2 regions of the Holdemania filiformis genome follow, and region 2 is predicted to be linked to the other one. Evidence: a T-box and tRNA genes for the amino acid it is inferred to sense, from the RefSeq annotation. Region 2 holds a T-box; the other holds one or more tRNA genes.
What was found. The T-box of region 2 lies ahead of tyrS (tyrosine--tRNA ligase). A T-box ahead of a tRNA ligase gene usually reads a tRNA of that ligase, here a tRNA-Tyr.

Region 1: it encodes a tRNA-Tyr, which carries the amino acid that the T-box ahead of tyrS (tyrosine--tRNA ligase) is inferred to sense. The anticodon was not compared.

What each region holds. Positions count from the first base shown of each region.
Region 1 is NZ_QRUP01000008.1:41,696-48,779, forward strand. It holds gene DWY25_RS07845 (alpha-amylase family protein) at 1-53, opposite strand, end outside; gene DWY25_RS07850 (hypothetical protein) at 233-1,867, shown strand; tRNA gene DWY25_RS07855 (tRNA-Val) at 2,240-2,315, shown strand; tRNA gene DWY25_RS07860 (tRNA-Thr) at 2,326-2,401, shown strand; tRNA gene DWY25_RS07865 (tRNA-Tyr) at 2,408-2,492, shown strand; tRNA gene DWY25_RS07870 (tRNA-Gln) at 2,509-2,584, shown strand; tRNA gene DWY25_RS07875 (tRNA-Lys) at 2,606-2,681, shown strand; tRNA gene DWY25_RS07880 (tRNA-Gly) at 2,691-2,764, shown strand; gene DWY25_RS07885 (BglG family transcription antiterminator) at 3,326-5,323, shown strand; gene DWY25_RS07890 (PTS sugar transporter subunit IIA) at 5,439-5,846, shown strand; gene DWY25_RS07895 (PTS sugar transporter subunit IIB) at 5,864-6,358, shown strand; gene DWY25_RS07900 (PTS mannose/fructose/sorbose/N-acetylgalactosamine transporter subunit IIC) at 6,389-7,084, shown strand, end outside.
Region 2 is NZ_QRUP01000001.1:109,710-116,793, reverse strand. It holds gene DWY25_RS00555 (hypothetical protein) at 1-527, shown strand, start outside; gene DWY25_RS00550 (LacI family DNA-binding transcriptional regulator) at 505-1,497, shown strand; T-box leader at 1,533-1,735, shown strand; gene tyrS (tyrosine--tRNA ligase) at 1,771-2,997, shown strand; gene DWY25_RS00540 (dipicolinate synthase subunit DpsA) at 3,180-3,983, shown strand; gene DWY25_RS00535 (dipicolinate synthase subunit B) at 3,980-4,558, shown strand; gene dapA (4-hydroxy-tetrahydrodipicolinate synthase) at 4,555-5,427, shown strand; gene DWY25_RS00525 (sporulation protein Cse60) at 5,476-5,703, shown strand; gene DWY25_RS00520 (DUF1540 domain-containing protein) at 5,696-5,857, shown strand; gene DWY25_RS00515 (hypothetical protein) at 6,188-6,784, shown strand; gene DWY25_RS00510 (oligosaccharide flippase family protein) at 6,787-7,084, shown strand, end outside.

The sequences.
Region 1 (7,084 bases), on a different contig from region 2:
TGGGTAAGAGACTGTCGCTTTAAAGCCTGTTGTAATTTTAATAAGTAACTCATGAAATACTCCTTATATAAGTAAATAAAATCCTATTTTATTTTATCATGAAAATCAGATTGATTGATAGAATTTCAGAGCTTTGGGGAGAATTTAAAACGTAAAACGTGAAAATAAATTTGTCAATCGTTTTGAAGTCTGTTACCATGATAGCGGTTAAATTGGACGCTGAGGTGAAGAAATGCGAAAGTTATTATTATTCAGTATCGGAGTGATGCTGGCGCTCGGGGGATGCGCTGAAGAGAAACCCTGCATCGCGGAGAAGGGAATCGTTTGTTACGATGAGGAAGCGCAGCAGTATCAAGTGGAAGAAGGCGCTAAAATCCGGGTTATGGTTGAGAATGAAGCCTACGGTCAGGCTTTGGAAGAACTTTGGAATAAGGAACATCCGGAACAGAGTGATGTGATCGAACCGGTTGTTGTCCAAAGCTTTGATGCGGCAACCTGGTTAGGCTATAAAACGGATATCGCGCTGTTGTGGAGTAATGACGCCGCTCAGATTATCAATAATTTTATGCCGGTGCAGCCAGAGTTGGAAGCAGTGATACAGGAACATGCTCCGCGGCAGTTTGGAGAACTTTTAAATATAGACGGTTTTCGGTATGTGCCAATGAGTTATTATGGATTAGTGTTTTCTACCAATATGACTATGCTGAGCGAAATGGGATATGACGTAAGCGATGAAAATGGCGATGGACTGGCAGATCAATTTGATAGTTTTGAAGAATTAATGAAATTGGCAGATGAATGGGGAGGGCAGGCGCGAACCTATCATGAGCGGCAGGTGGAGGCGGTATTCCCGTTTGCAATTTCAGAATTGTGGGCCTCAATGGTGTTTTTGAGTGCTGATGATTTTCGTTTCTTTGCATCACAGGATGCTTTAATATCCGGTATGGAAACGGAAGAGTTTCTGGAGGCTTTAAAATTTCTAAGAGCAATGGGGGAGCATTCTTGGTATTTAAACAGCGAAGAGAGTGCAGGTGAAGAACAGCCAGAGGTGTCTGGTGTTGAGGATGAAAATTCAAGGGACACAAATTCTGAATTACCGGCCGTGGATTCCGAATCAGAAGTTGAATCCGAAGAATTCCCGCCCGAAAGCAGTAATGTGAAGGAATCCCAGGATAGCTCTGAAGAGGAAGAGGAGATCATTCTTCCTTATCAAATCAAAAATGATCGGGCCTTCGACGGAGGGTGGTTGTATGATGTCTATCTTGAAAAGCTGATTTCTCCTTTTTCTTTAGTAGGGACTTGGATGTACTATAATCAGCAGGAGGATATTGAACAACAGGATTTTTATTTTTCACCTATGCCATCCTGGAAAGAAAAAATACTTTCACCCTTGGCGAAAACCAAAGGCTATTTATTGTCGGCTGGAACAAAATATCCTTCCGCTGCTAATGAAGTTTACCGTATAATTCGGAGTGAAGCTGGAATTCAGGTGTATATTGATACAGTGGATGAAATTCCTGCGGTAACGCAAGTGGATAGGCTTGAAAATCGTCCTAATTTGGAAACTGAGGAAAATGAAGATGGAAAGGAATCCCAAACAATCGAACCGTATTATTTGGCGTTTAGAAATGAGAATCAGAGACAAATAAGTTATGCTTTTTCATTCTCACAGGAGGAGTCCATGGTGGCTTTTGAAAAAGATCCATCTGTTAGAGGCTGGGATATGCTTTCTGAAATTGGATTGATCGAAATTGCACAACAAGTAATAAAACAGGAGATTACACCCGAGGATGCACAATTGGCATTGCTAGAAAACAGTGAAAACTGGATGATGCCGTTTAAACCTGTGGATGAGGTATTGGAATAGCCTCTCATTTGGTTTGCAAAGAGGTAATCAGGCTCTTGAGTATTAAGTTAGATTCAATATTCTGTAAAGAAGATGTTCTGTAAGGAATATGGTGCGTGAATTTAAGAAAAAGGGCCTGTTTTTTCATTGTTAGTCAGTTGTTTTTACAGCAGGATCAGAGATATGACAAAGCTGTGTTTGTATAATTCGACAGAGCTTGTAGAGGGAAGTGCTACAATTTTATTCCTGGGTTCGATACTGAATATAAAATAGTGTCCTACTGAAGCCTAAGTGTGGGACTCAATGTTTCAGAAAAAATCTGAAATTGTTATTGACGAGATTTAGATCTTATGATATATTATTAAAGCGCTGGTAATCAGCCAATAAAAAGATGGAGGCTTAGCTCAGTTGGGAGAGCGTCTGCCTTACAAGCAGAGGGTCGGGGGTTCGAGCCCCTCAGCCTCCACCATTTTTTTATTGCCGACTTAGCTCAATTGGCAGAGCAACTGATTTGTAATCAGTAGGTTGTAGGTTCGATTCCTATAGTCGGCACCAGGAGTTGGAGAGGTAGCGAAGTGGCTAAACGCGGCTGACTGTAAATCAGTTCCCAACGGGTTCGGCAGTTCGAATCTGCCCCTCTCCACCATTCTTTTTTAAGATAGTGGGGCATAGCCAAGCGGTAAGGCAACAGACTTTGACTCTGTCATTTCCCTGGTTCGACCCCAGGTGCCCCAGCCAATTTTAGTTTGGATTGTTTATGTCCCGGTAGCTCAGGCGGTAGAGCAACTGACTTTTAATCAGTGGGTCGAAGGTTCGATTCCTTTCCGGGACACCACTTAACTATGCGAATGTAGTTCAATGGTAGAACTTCAGCCTTCCAAGCTGACTACGTGGGTTCGATTCCCATCATTCGCTCCATTGAATAACATAACCCTGTATGAGGGTTTTTTTGTGTCTTAATAGTTCTCTAAAACAGTCGCATTAGGTAAAAATGAGTGTTTTTTAGAAAAAACTAAATTATTTGTAAGTACTTTTACGATTTCGTGCGTATATTATATATAGAGAAACAAAATTTATTGTTAGTTCGAGATACTTTAAGATTTAAATTTGTTTCTCTGAGCCTTGGAATATTTTCCAAGGCAGCCTGATAAGCTATATGCTCTGTATCAGGACGAGCGATTTGGGCGCTCAGTAAACAAAACCCTGTGCAGTTCGAACTAACAAAGTATGAGTCTCCTTTGCGGGAGACTTTTTACTTTGTTAGTTCGGTTAACCCTGCTTCTCTCGCTGCTGATCAGCTGATCTAACTATAAATGTATTTTTTATTTTAGCTGTAGTCGTTTATGGCTGAAAAAGTAGACTTTAACTGACATTTGAAATATAATTGAAAATGATAGAAAATAGCTATATTTTGGTTAGAAAACGCCTGGTTCATAAAGTCTACTTTATGAACCAGATCAGAAAGTTGGAGGATTAGGAATGGCGAATGAAAAGAAGCGAATCTTACAGTTATTCTATATTCTTGCCCAACAGGATCAATATATCCGTTCTTATGAGCTAGCGGAAAAAGTAGGAGTCACCGAACGAACGGTCAAAAATGATATTCCGGAATTAGAGGCATTTGCAAAAGCAAGTGGTGCTGATTTAGTAGCGAAAAAAGGAAAAGGTTATGTTCTCAAGGTTTTTGATGAAGAACGCTTTGAACCCGTAAAGACTCAATTGATTATACATTTTTCAAATGTTGGTGAAACACCCAGGGCTCAGAATGACAGAAGTAATGATATTCTTCGCCGGATTATTGTAGAAAATCGCTTTCTTACAATTGAAGATATCGCAGAAGAATTGTATTTAACAAAAAGTTCAATTCGGGAAGACATGAAAGATGTTAATTTTTTGCTGAGTAAGTTTAACATGCGATTGAAAAGACGAAATGAAGAGGGGCCTCTGGTTAAGGGCAGCGAATTTGATCGACGAATGTTAATGCTTTGTATTTTTGAAAATCACTATCATGAAGCAATAAATTTGTATAAGAATACAGATTTCTTATCTTTCTTTGACCGGGACGATGAAGAACGCTATGAAATTCGTCATATTTTCCTAAAAACATTGAGAGATTCAGATTGTCATATTCTTGATATCAACACCCAGCGTTTATCTCGCTATTTGTTATTGATGGTTTCTCGTTATCAGGCTGGATTTCCAATAAGTTTGACGCAAAATCAGCGCAAGTATATTCGGCGATTCCGAGAATATTCAGTTGCGAAAGACGTGATCGAAAAATGTCAACGATTTTCCGGCTTTGACGTCAGCGAGGATGAGATTCTTGCTTTTGCTTTGCTGCTGATCTTTTGGGCGGATATTCCTTGGGATTGCGATCTGTCGCAAAATTATTTTGAATTGCATGACGAAGCTCAGGACTTTATTTCACTGTTCTGCAAATCAATCAAAAAAGATTATAACCTGGACATCACCACAATTCCAGGTTGGTCACAGATTTTATGTGCAGGCATTATCCCCATGCTGGTTCAAAAAGATTTCAATGCTTCTTTTCACAGTGTAAGAAGCTTACATTTTGAAGATGCGCGGATTCACGACTGTCCTTTAGCCGCAAAATTTGCACACAATCTAGCTAGACTTTTTGAAGAACGATATCATTGTCAGCTAAGTTTGTATAATTTGATAACTTTTGCGGGACACTTAAATGTACTTTTGTTAATGATTTCTTATTCCTTTACCCCAGTCCGTGCGATTGTTTCCAATGGCGGCGGTTACCTCTCTTCTGGAATTTTTAAACGGATTATCGAAAGCCGTTTTGGATCCTATTTTTCTTGCCTGGATGTCTACGAGCTTTATGAAATGCGTAAACTACCGGTTAAAGACTATGATTGGGCAATCCTAAGTTATCCATATTATTCCTATAAATATGATTGGCCATGTCTGATGGTTGACAGTATTCCTACCCAAAGTCAGATGAACGATATATACAATCAGGTTATATTATCTGGAGTTCAGCTGCAGCCGGCGTTGGATCATTTACATTTAACCTCCCTCAATATATACCGTGATTTTGAGTATGAAAACATGGATTCTTTCCTTCGCCTGATCAGTTATAAAATGGGAAAGGATGCGGAGTGTGTTGATAAAATCCAAGCCGATCTTCATTACACGGTAAAAACGTGTGTTGCGAATAAAGTATGTATTCTTTTCATAAAACGCCGGTGGGTCAAAAAAGGAATATTTGAGATTTACCAGTTAAATCAGGAAAAACAGTTTGATGAACAACCGATTCTGCACATTGTTGTAATCAGTGTGGATTTTGATAATAACCTGGAAGCCGTTAGATTTGTTAATGACCTATTAATGATGTTTTTCAAAGATAATGAGAACTTGTGGATGTTGATTGAAAATCATCGGGTTACCGAATTGACGGAGATCGTTCGAGCAAGCTTAAAGGCTTTGCCAATTTCACTTGATTAAGGGAAAAAACGAAAGTTTTCCCTTTTTTTTCGGAAAAAGTGAGCGTGGTAACGCTTACAGAAACGATTTATAGTAAGGGCGTTGAAGAAATATCCAACAAGAAAGGGGTATCGCATTGCTGAAAATCTTTTTGTCATCACATGGTCATTTCGCCAGCGGCATGAAAAGCTCGTTGAATATTTTAATGGGCGCTTCTGACAATGTCACGGTGTTTGATGCTTATGTCGATCAAGCTTCAGTCCAGGAAAAACTTGACGCGTTTTATGCAGAAGTTTCTCCGGAAGATCAGGTTTTGCTGATGTCAGACTTAATCGGCGGCAGCGTGAACCAGGTCATGATGACCTATCTGCAGAAGCCGAACACTACGCTGATCGGCGGCGTGAATCTGGCCTGTGTTCTGGAACTTTCAACAAAAACGGAAGTCACGGCGGAGGAGATTGAACAGATCGTTGAACAGAGCCGATCGATGTTGAGTGTCGTGCAACTGCCGGATTTAACGGAAGAACAAGAGGATTTTTTCTAAGAAAGGAGGAATAGAAAATGATTAAGTTAGTACGTTTGGACGAAAGATTGATTCATGGTCAGGTAGCGATCAAATGGTCGAGGCATACGGGAGTTGATCGCATCGTCGTGGCGAATGATGAGGCAGCAGGGAACAAGATTATCCAGCAGAGTCTGATGATGGCCGCGCCGGCGACTGCGAAAGTAACGATCCGTTCAGTCGCTGATTCGATTACTCTGCTGAAGGATCCGCGGGCGGCGGGTCATAAAATTCTGGTCATCATTTCCAACCCGAAAGATCTGATCAAGATTTTGGAAGAAGTGAAGGAGATCCCGCTGATCAACGTCGGCAACTATGGCCGGATTGCTCCGAAACAAGGGGATCTTGCCCGTCGAACCTATGGTTCCAATCTGTATGCCTACGACGAGGAAGTTGAAGATTTCAAAAAAGTGTTGAGTTTCGGAATTGACACGGTGTATCAGACCACACCGGAAGATAATCCGGAAAAATTAAGCAAAGTATTAGGGTTATAAGAAAATCCATTAGGAAAGAGGAGGAGAATCATGGTATCCGCAGCTTTACAAATTTGTTTAGCGTATTATATCATTGCAATTTTAGATCCCTACATCATGTCCTGGCAGTGCCTCAACCGGCCGATCGTCGTCGCTCCGTTAGCGGGATTAATCTTAGGCGATTTCAAGACGGGCATCATCATGGGCGCATCCCTGGAATCGATTTTTATGGGAATTTCCGCCATCGGGGGTTCCATCCCGGCAGATGCGACAACATCCAGCATCATTGCCGTCGCCTATACCATTTTAACTGGCGCTGATATCGAAGCAGGCTTGGCGATCGCTTTGCCAATCGGCACGGTCATGGCTTCCATCGCCGGCATGTTTACACCGATCTGGGCTTCTCTTGCAGCGTATTGGGAAAAGTTGGCGGCGGAGTGCAATCCGCGTAAATTCGCATTCCAAACGATTGGTTTCTCATGTCTGACGCCATTGATCAACGTTGTTATTCTGTTCTTTGCGGTATCTTACGGTGTTGAAGGGTTGAATGCCTTCTTAGCGAGCATGCCGGCCTGGGTTATGACCGGGTTAGGGGCAGCGACATCGATGATGTTAGCGGTCGGCTTCGCGATCTTAACCTCGATGATCTGGAACAACGAAGTCGGCATCTTCTTCTTCGTCGGTTATGTTCTGGTGGCTTATTTAGGCATGGCAACCTTGCCGATTGCAATTTTAGGCACAGCCATT
Region 2 (7,084 bases):
ATCAGGGAATCGATCAGCTGAAGTTGTTGACAGCTCAGGTTCAGGACAGCGATACCTACCGCAAAACGATGAGCCAGGTGAAAGCTACGACGGATAAAGCGGTCGCGGAATCCCGGCGGCTGTTCCATGAGATCAAGACAGATCCGAAGCTGAATAAGGCTGTGGAAGAGATTAAGAAGTCAGTCAGCGATGTCAGTGAGAAAGTGTCCGGCTGCGTTAAAAGCGGCTTGGACGAGCTGAAAAGCAATGAAGATCTGATGGAAAAAGTCGATCAGATCAAGGACGGCACGGCGGCTTTGGTCGAAAAAGGCCAGCGCGCGGTGAAGGATTTTACAAGCAAGCCGGAAGTGCAGCAGAATATTGAAAAAGCCAAGGATGTGACGATCGACGTTGCGGAAAAGACGGTCGACGCCTTGAAAAACTGGTTAAGACCGCAGCCGGCCGCTGAGGCTGAGCCGGAAGCCAAACCGGAAAATGAAGAAGAAAAGGAGAACAGTGCAGAGCATGAAGAGAGTAACAATCTATGATGTAGCCAACGAAGCCGGCGTTTCCCTCGCCACGGTATCCCGCGTCATCAACGGCAGCAACGTCGTTAAGGGCGGAACAAAGCAAAAGGTCGAGGAAGCGATTGAAAAACTGGGCTACAAGCCGAATGCGATTGCGCAGGGGCTGGCTCTGCAGAAAACGACGACGATCGCGCTGGTGATCCCGGAGGCCAGTTTTACCTATACGGGTCAGATCATCAACGGGCTGTTGGACGTTGCGAAAATCTATAAATACAACATCATGCTTCACACGACGACTGAAGGCATCAACGAGATCAACGATATCATTGAAAATATCATTAAGTCCCGGGTTGACGGCGTCGTCATTTATAATGATAAGCTGATGCGTGAAGAACTGAATACGCTGACCAAATATAACGTCCCGATTGTGATTATCGGCAACAAAGTATCCGATGCCAAGATCAGCTCGGTCTACGTCGATATTGAGAACGCCGTTTACGAGCTGGTCATGAAGTATTTAGAAGGCGGCAAGCGCGACATCGCGATCATTCAGGACCGGAAAAACGGGTATTCCATCGATCAGATGATCAATGGGGCGAAGAAAGCCTACGCAACCAAAGGACTGGAATTCAACGGCTATCTGGAGATTCCCGGCCAGTACCGCACGTCTTATGATTTCATGAAGGATTATCTGCAGGATCACAAACATGATCTGATTATTGCCAACCGGGATTCGCAGGCGATTGCGGTTGTCAACGCGGCGAAGGAAAACGGCATCGACATTCCGAAGGAAATGGAAATTGTCTGCGTCATCGACACGAAATACAATTCGATGATGCGGCCGCAGATTTCCAGCTTCGCCATTCCGTCCTATGATTTAGGCGCGGTTTCGATGCGCGTCATGACGAAGATGCTGCAGGAAAATACCGACGATATTGACAAAGAAATTGAATTGAGCTATCTGTTTACGCCGCGGCAATCGACTTTGTGATTGACATCTTCACCGGTCTGCGGCTATAATAGCTCTAACAGGCTGGGAAGAGAAAGAGTAGCCTTGGAATGCTTGAAGAGAGCCTTTGGGTGGTGCGAAAAGGCAGCAGGAAAAGGGGAATACACCTCGGAGCCTCCTATGGCAAAGATAGGACGCGGACTTCGGCGTTATGAAGAAGAGCATATCCTGACAACAAGGGATATGAATTAAGGTGGTACCGCGCAAAGACGTCCTTATTGGGGCGTCTTTTTATTTCGAAGGAGGAAAAATCAAATGGGTATCTATGAAGAACTGGAATGGCGGGGGTTGATCAAGGATGTCAGCTCGCCGGAATTGCGGGAGAAATTAAACGCCGGGGGCATGACGTTTTATATCGGGACGGATCCGACCGGGGATAGTCTGCATATCGGGCATTTCTCGTCGTTTCTCATCAGCAAGCGCTTAAAAGACGCCGGACACAATCCAATCTTGTTAGTCGGCGGCGGCACCGGGCTGATCGGCGATCCGAAGCCGGATGCGGAACGGCCGATGGTCACGAAAGAAGAAGTTAATCACAACTATGAATGCCTGAAAAAACAGGCGGAGAAGGTTTTCGGCTTTGAGGTTGTCAACAACTATGACTGGTATAAGGATATCAACTTCATTGACTTCCTGCGGGATTATGGGAAATACTTTAATATCAATTACATGCTGAACAAGGATATCGTGCGCCGCCGTCTGGACGCCGGCATCACCTATACCGAGTTCTCATACATGTTGATGCAGGCGATGGATTTCTGGTGGCTGCATGAAAACAAGGGCTGCACGCTGCAGGTAGCCGGTCAGGATCAGTGGGGCAACATCACGGCCGGGATTGAGCTGATCCGCAAGAAGACGGGAAAGGAAGCCTATGGCTTTACGATGCCGCTGCTGACCAAGTCGGACGGTACGAAATTCGGCAAGACCAACGGTCATGCGATCTGGCTGGATATCAACAAGACGTCGGCTTATGAAATGTACCAGTTCTTCATCAACTCCGAGGATAACAAGGTCATCGACTACCTGAAATTTTTGACCTTCTTAAGCCGGGAGGAAATCGAAGCGCTGGAAGAAAAGAACCGGACCGAACCGCATCTGCGTGAAGCGCATAAGACGCTGGCGAAGGAAGTCATTACGTTCATTCATGGTGAGGAAGCGTACAACACCGCGATTAAAATCGCGCAGACGCTGTTCGGCGGCAACCTCAAGGATCTGACCGTGGAGGAGCTGAAGCAGGGCATTTCCGACATGCCACGGTTTACGATCGAGGACAAGCAGCCGTTACTCGACGTGCTGGTGGCGACCGGTATTGCGAAAAGCAAGCGCGAAGGCCGCGAGTGGATCGCCGGCGGGTCGATTCAGGTCAACGGCGAAAAGGTCACGGATCCGATGACGCCGGTCTGCCGCAGCGAAGCGTTTAATCAGGAATTTACGATTCTGCGCAAAGGCAAGAAGAACTATTTCGTCTGCGATTTCCAATAAGCCGATCATCGAAACGATTTGAATCGCTTTATCGTTGAAGCCGGCTTCGCATGAAAGAAAGCGTTTGGCTGGAAAAATAAATTGTAAGATCAGGAAGGGTTTGTTTCCCTCGGCAAGGACCGAAGGGACAGGAACCCTTCTTTTTTTTCGTCATAGAATGGGATACAAGAGGAGGTGCATCCATGAAAGCGGTCGTGTTTGTGAATGACCAGCGAATGGAAATTATCATTCAGCGTTTACGGTCGGCCGGGATTCAGGTCCAGGAAGGCCGGTGTGAAAAAGACATGGAACAGATCGAACGGATGGCGAACAAAATGGATCTGGTGATTCTGCCGATCCAGGGGGTCAGCGACGACGGGTTTATCGAACTTAAAAAACGAGGGTATTGCATGAAGGATTTCTTTGCTTCGCTGCGCAAGGAAACGTTGATTTTTACGGGGGTGATCACGCCGTACATTAAGAAGCTGCCGCAGACAGTGATCTCGCTTCTGGCGCGGGAGGAGGTCGTCGCAGCCAATGCAGCGCTGACGGCTGAGGGAATTTTAGCGATGGTGATCCAGAATACGCCGCGCTCGCTGCCGGAGTATCGTTATGACGTGATCGGCTTCGGCCATTGCGGCCGGGCGATTGCCGGACTGTTTCACCAGCTGGGGCTGGAAGTCAGGATTGTATCCGCGCATGCGCATCCCGAATCCGCACAACTGCCGTACAGCTTTATCCGGCTGCAGGAATGGCAGTTTCAACAGCCGTGGCCGGTCGTGATCAACACCGCGCCGGCGGAGGTGATCAGCGAGGCGATGGTGGCCGGCTGGCAGACACAGCCGCTGATCATTGATATCGCTTCGCGGGCGGTCGGCGTCAGCGAACGCGTATACAAACGCAAGGACACGCATGTCATCGCGGCTCCGCCGCTGCCGGGAATTGTAGCCTGGCAGAGTGCAGGTGAAATTTTAGCCGACGTGATTTTGAAAGAGGTGAAACGATGAAGCTTTTATGGGGAATGTGCGGTTCCTTCTGCAATCATGCCGCCGTCATTGAACAACTGACCGACATGGTTCAGCGCTGGCCGATCACGATGATTGTCAGTGAGAATACGGCGCAGCTGGACACCCGGTTTGGAACGGCGAAGGAACGGCTGACCCAGCTGGAAAGACTGACGGGCAAGCCGGTGATGACGACGCTGCAGGAAGCGGAGCGCACCGGTCCGATCGATCATTTCGATGCGATGGTCATCGCACCGATGACGGCGACTGAACTGAACAAATTGGCGCTGGGGATTTATGACACGCCGGTCACGCTGGCGGCCAAAGCCTTGCTTCGAAACGAGAAACCGCTGGTGCTGGGCATCGCGTCCAATGATTTCCTCGGCCTTTCCGGGGCGAATCTTCTGCGTCTGAAGCAGCTGCGGCATCTGTTTTTCGTGCCGTTCGGCCAGGACGACTACGTGCGTAAACCGAACAGTCTGGTCAGTGACTGGCGTTTAATTGAAACCGCGCTGCAGGCGGCGCTGGAAGACCGCCAGATCCAACCATTGTTATTGGAAGGGAAGGGATCCCAATGAAGCTGGGCCATTGCATGACGGCGCTGATCACGCCGATGACTGAAGCCGGAGAGCTTGATTTGCCGGCGTTAAGCAACCTTGTCGAGAAACTGATCGCGGAGGGCTGCGACGGGTTTGTCGTATGCGGAACAACGGCGGAAGCCAGCGCTTTGACCCGGGAAGAAAAACAACAGGTGCTGCACTGCGTCCTGAAGCAAAGCGAAGGCCGGGTCTGCGTCTGGATGGGCTGCGGCACCAACAACACTGCAGAGACGCTGGATCTCATCCGCTGGGTCAATGCGGAACCGGTCGACGGAATCATGCTTGTGTGTCCGTATTATGTCCGGCCGTCCCAACAAGGACTGTATGCCCATTTCGCGGCGTGCGCCCGCGTCAGTGAGAAACCGCTCATGCTTTACAATGTACCCAAGCGCTCCGGCGTGGCTTTAAGCGCTGAAACCGTGATTCGTTTAGCTCAGGATTATCCCCGGATCCGGGCCTTAAAGCAGGCGTGCCATGACATGGAGATGGTGAAGGCGATTCTGATGGCCAATGATCAGGTGCAGATTCTCAGCGGTGAGGACGGTTATTTTCTGGAAGGCCTGCGCGAGGGGATCAGCGGGATTGTTTCGGTCGCCGGCCATTGCATGATGCCGATGATCGTCAAGATCTGGGAAGATTATCAATACGGCGTGGAGAATGCGGAGCTGGATCAGTTTCTCAAGCAGGTCAGCAACCAGATTTTCAAAGTTTCCTCACCTTCGGATATCAAAGCGATGCTTGCACTGCAGGGGTGGTGCACAGACACGGTGCGGCTGCCGTTAGTGCCGCTGGATTCGATGGAAAAACAGGCGCTGCATGATTTTATGCAGCAGCACGCCCTGCTTTAGACAAATTTCACCCAGGGCCTGCGGGTATGCTGAAGCAGGGTGAGAAACATGATCCAGGTGAAAGTGTTTGACGAGCAGCATGAGGATGACCTGACCGACAGCCTGAACGAATTTCTGGCGGAGCTGGATGAAAAGGACGTGTTGTCAGTCCAGTTAGCGACCTCGCATTTCTCTGTGATTCCCGAACAGCTGTACAGCTTCAGCGGAATGATCGTCTATCGGATAAAATCGGCGGAAGCGGGAAACCTAAATGCGGGAGGCGATGACGATGAATAAGAACCGGATCGGGTGCAACGTCAAGACCTGCGTATATAACACGCAGTGCGAATGCACCGCTGAAAAGATTGAAGTCGGCTGTGACGAATGTGTCCAGCCTTGCTGCGATCACGAAACGCTGTGCCGGACCTTTAAGAAAAAGGCCGAGCGCTAAAGCGAAGGGGAAACTGATTTCTTCTGCCGGCTGAAAACGCGGGGAAAGAAAGCAGTTTCTTTTTCTTTTCTCTTCCTGAAACACAGTGCGGAAGGCGGCGAAAGGGGAAAGGAACGTTAAAAATAAGAGAGGGCATCCGTCCGGCGGCTTAACCGCAAAGACCGGCCGCTTTGTCCCGGCGTTAGTTCTCCAATTAAAAACGCAGGCAGGGAGAAAACAAGCGGTTTGATCGGCATGGGAGAAGAATTTGGCGGCGTCCGGCACAAAAGCGGGAATTAATGCTTTTGTAAGCTTAACGTCTTATGTTATAATACTCTGGAGGTGTTGCTTATGCGCAGACAGATACTTTGCTTGATGGCCGCCGCTTTGTTGCTGATCAGCGGCTGTTCTAAAAAGGATCCAAACCAAATCAGTACGGAAAAAATGCAGCTGTATACTGCTTACTATAAATCCATTATGGAGATGGACCGATTTCAGGAAAAATCGGATTTTTATGATCTCGAAGTCGTCATGAACCAGCTTCCTGACGGGACTTACCGGTATTATGTGATTTTGGATCAACCGCGGGTCGCTATGGTCGATGTGGAAATGCTGGTCGTCGACGCGGCTGTCGATTATTCCCAGACTTCAGTCATTGCACCATCGGTGGGTTTATTGGAAAATGAGGATTATTCGCTGATTCCCAATCAGGTTTATCCTGAGCTGGGCTATGTGAAGGGCTTGATGGCCAGCGGGGAAACCACTTCACCGATCGTTTCTCTGAACGTGATGGTGTTATGGAAGGATTACGCCAAATTGAAGGAAACCCGCGAATATCTGCAGCTGACGGGGGATTTTGAGAATCAAAGCACAACCCCGGAAGCTGAACCGGAGCCGGAGGGCGCGCATGACGATCTTCCGACGGAGGACGAGGGCGACAGTGAGTAGCCATGACCAAGGGTAAAAAACAATCGTTGATCGCCGGGGCGTTAACCAGCTCGGCCGGGATTTTTATTTCCAAAGCTCTGGGACTTCTTTATGTTGTCCCTTTTACTGCGATCGCCGGGGAAGCAAATATGTCGTTTTACAGCGTCGCTTATACCTACTATGATATCCTGTTAAGTATCTGTTCGGCTGGGATTCCGTTTGCGGTTGCGGCGATGGTCGCTAAATATTCGAATAACGAGGATTATAAAACTGTCATCCTGGTGCGCAAGCTGTCGATGGCGCTGATGCTTTTAAGCGGAT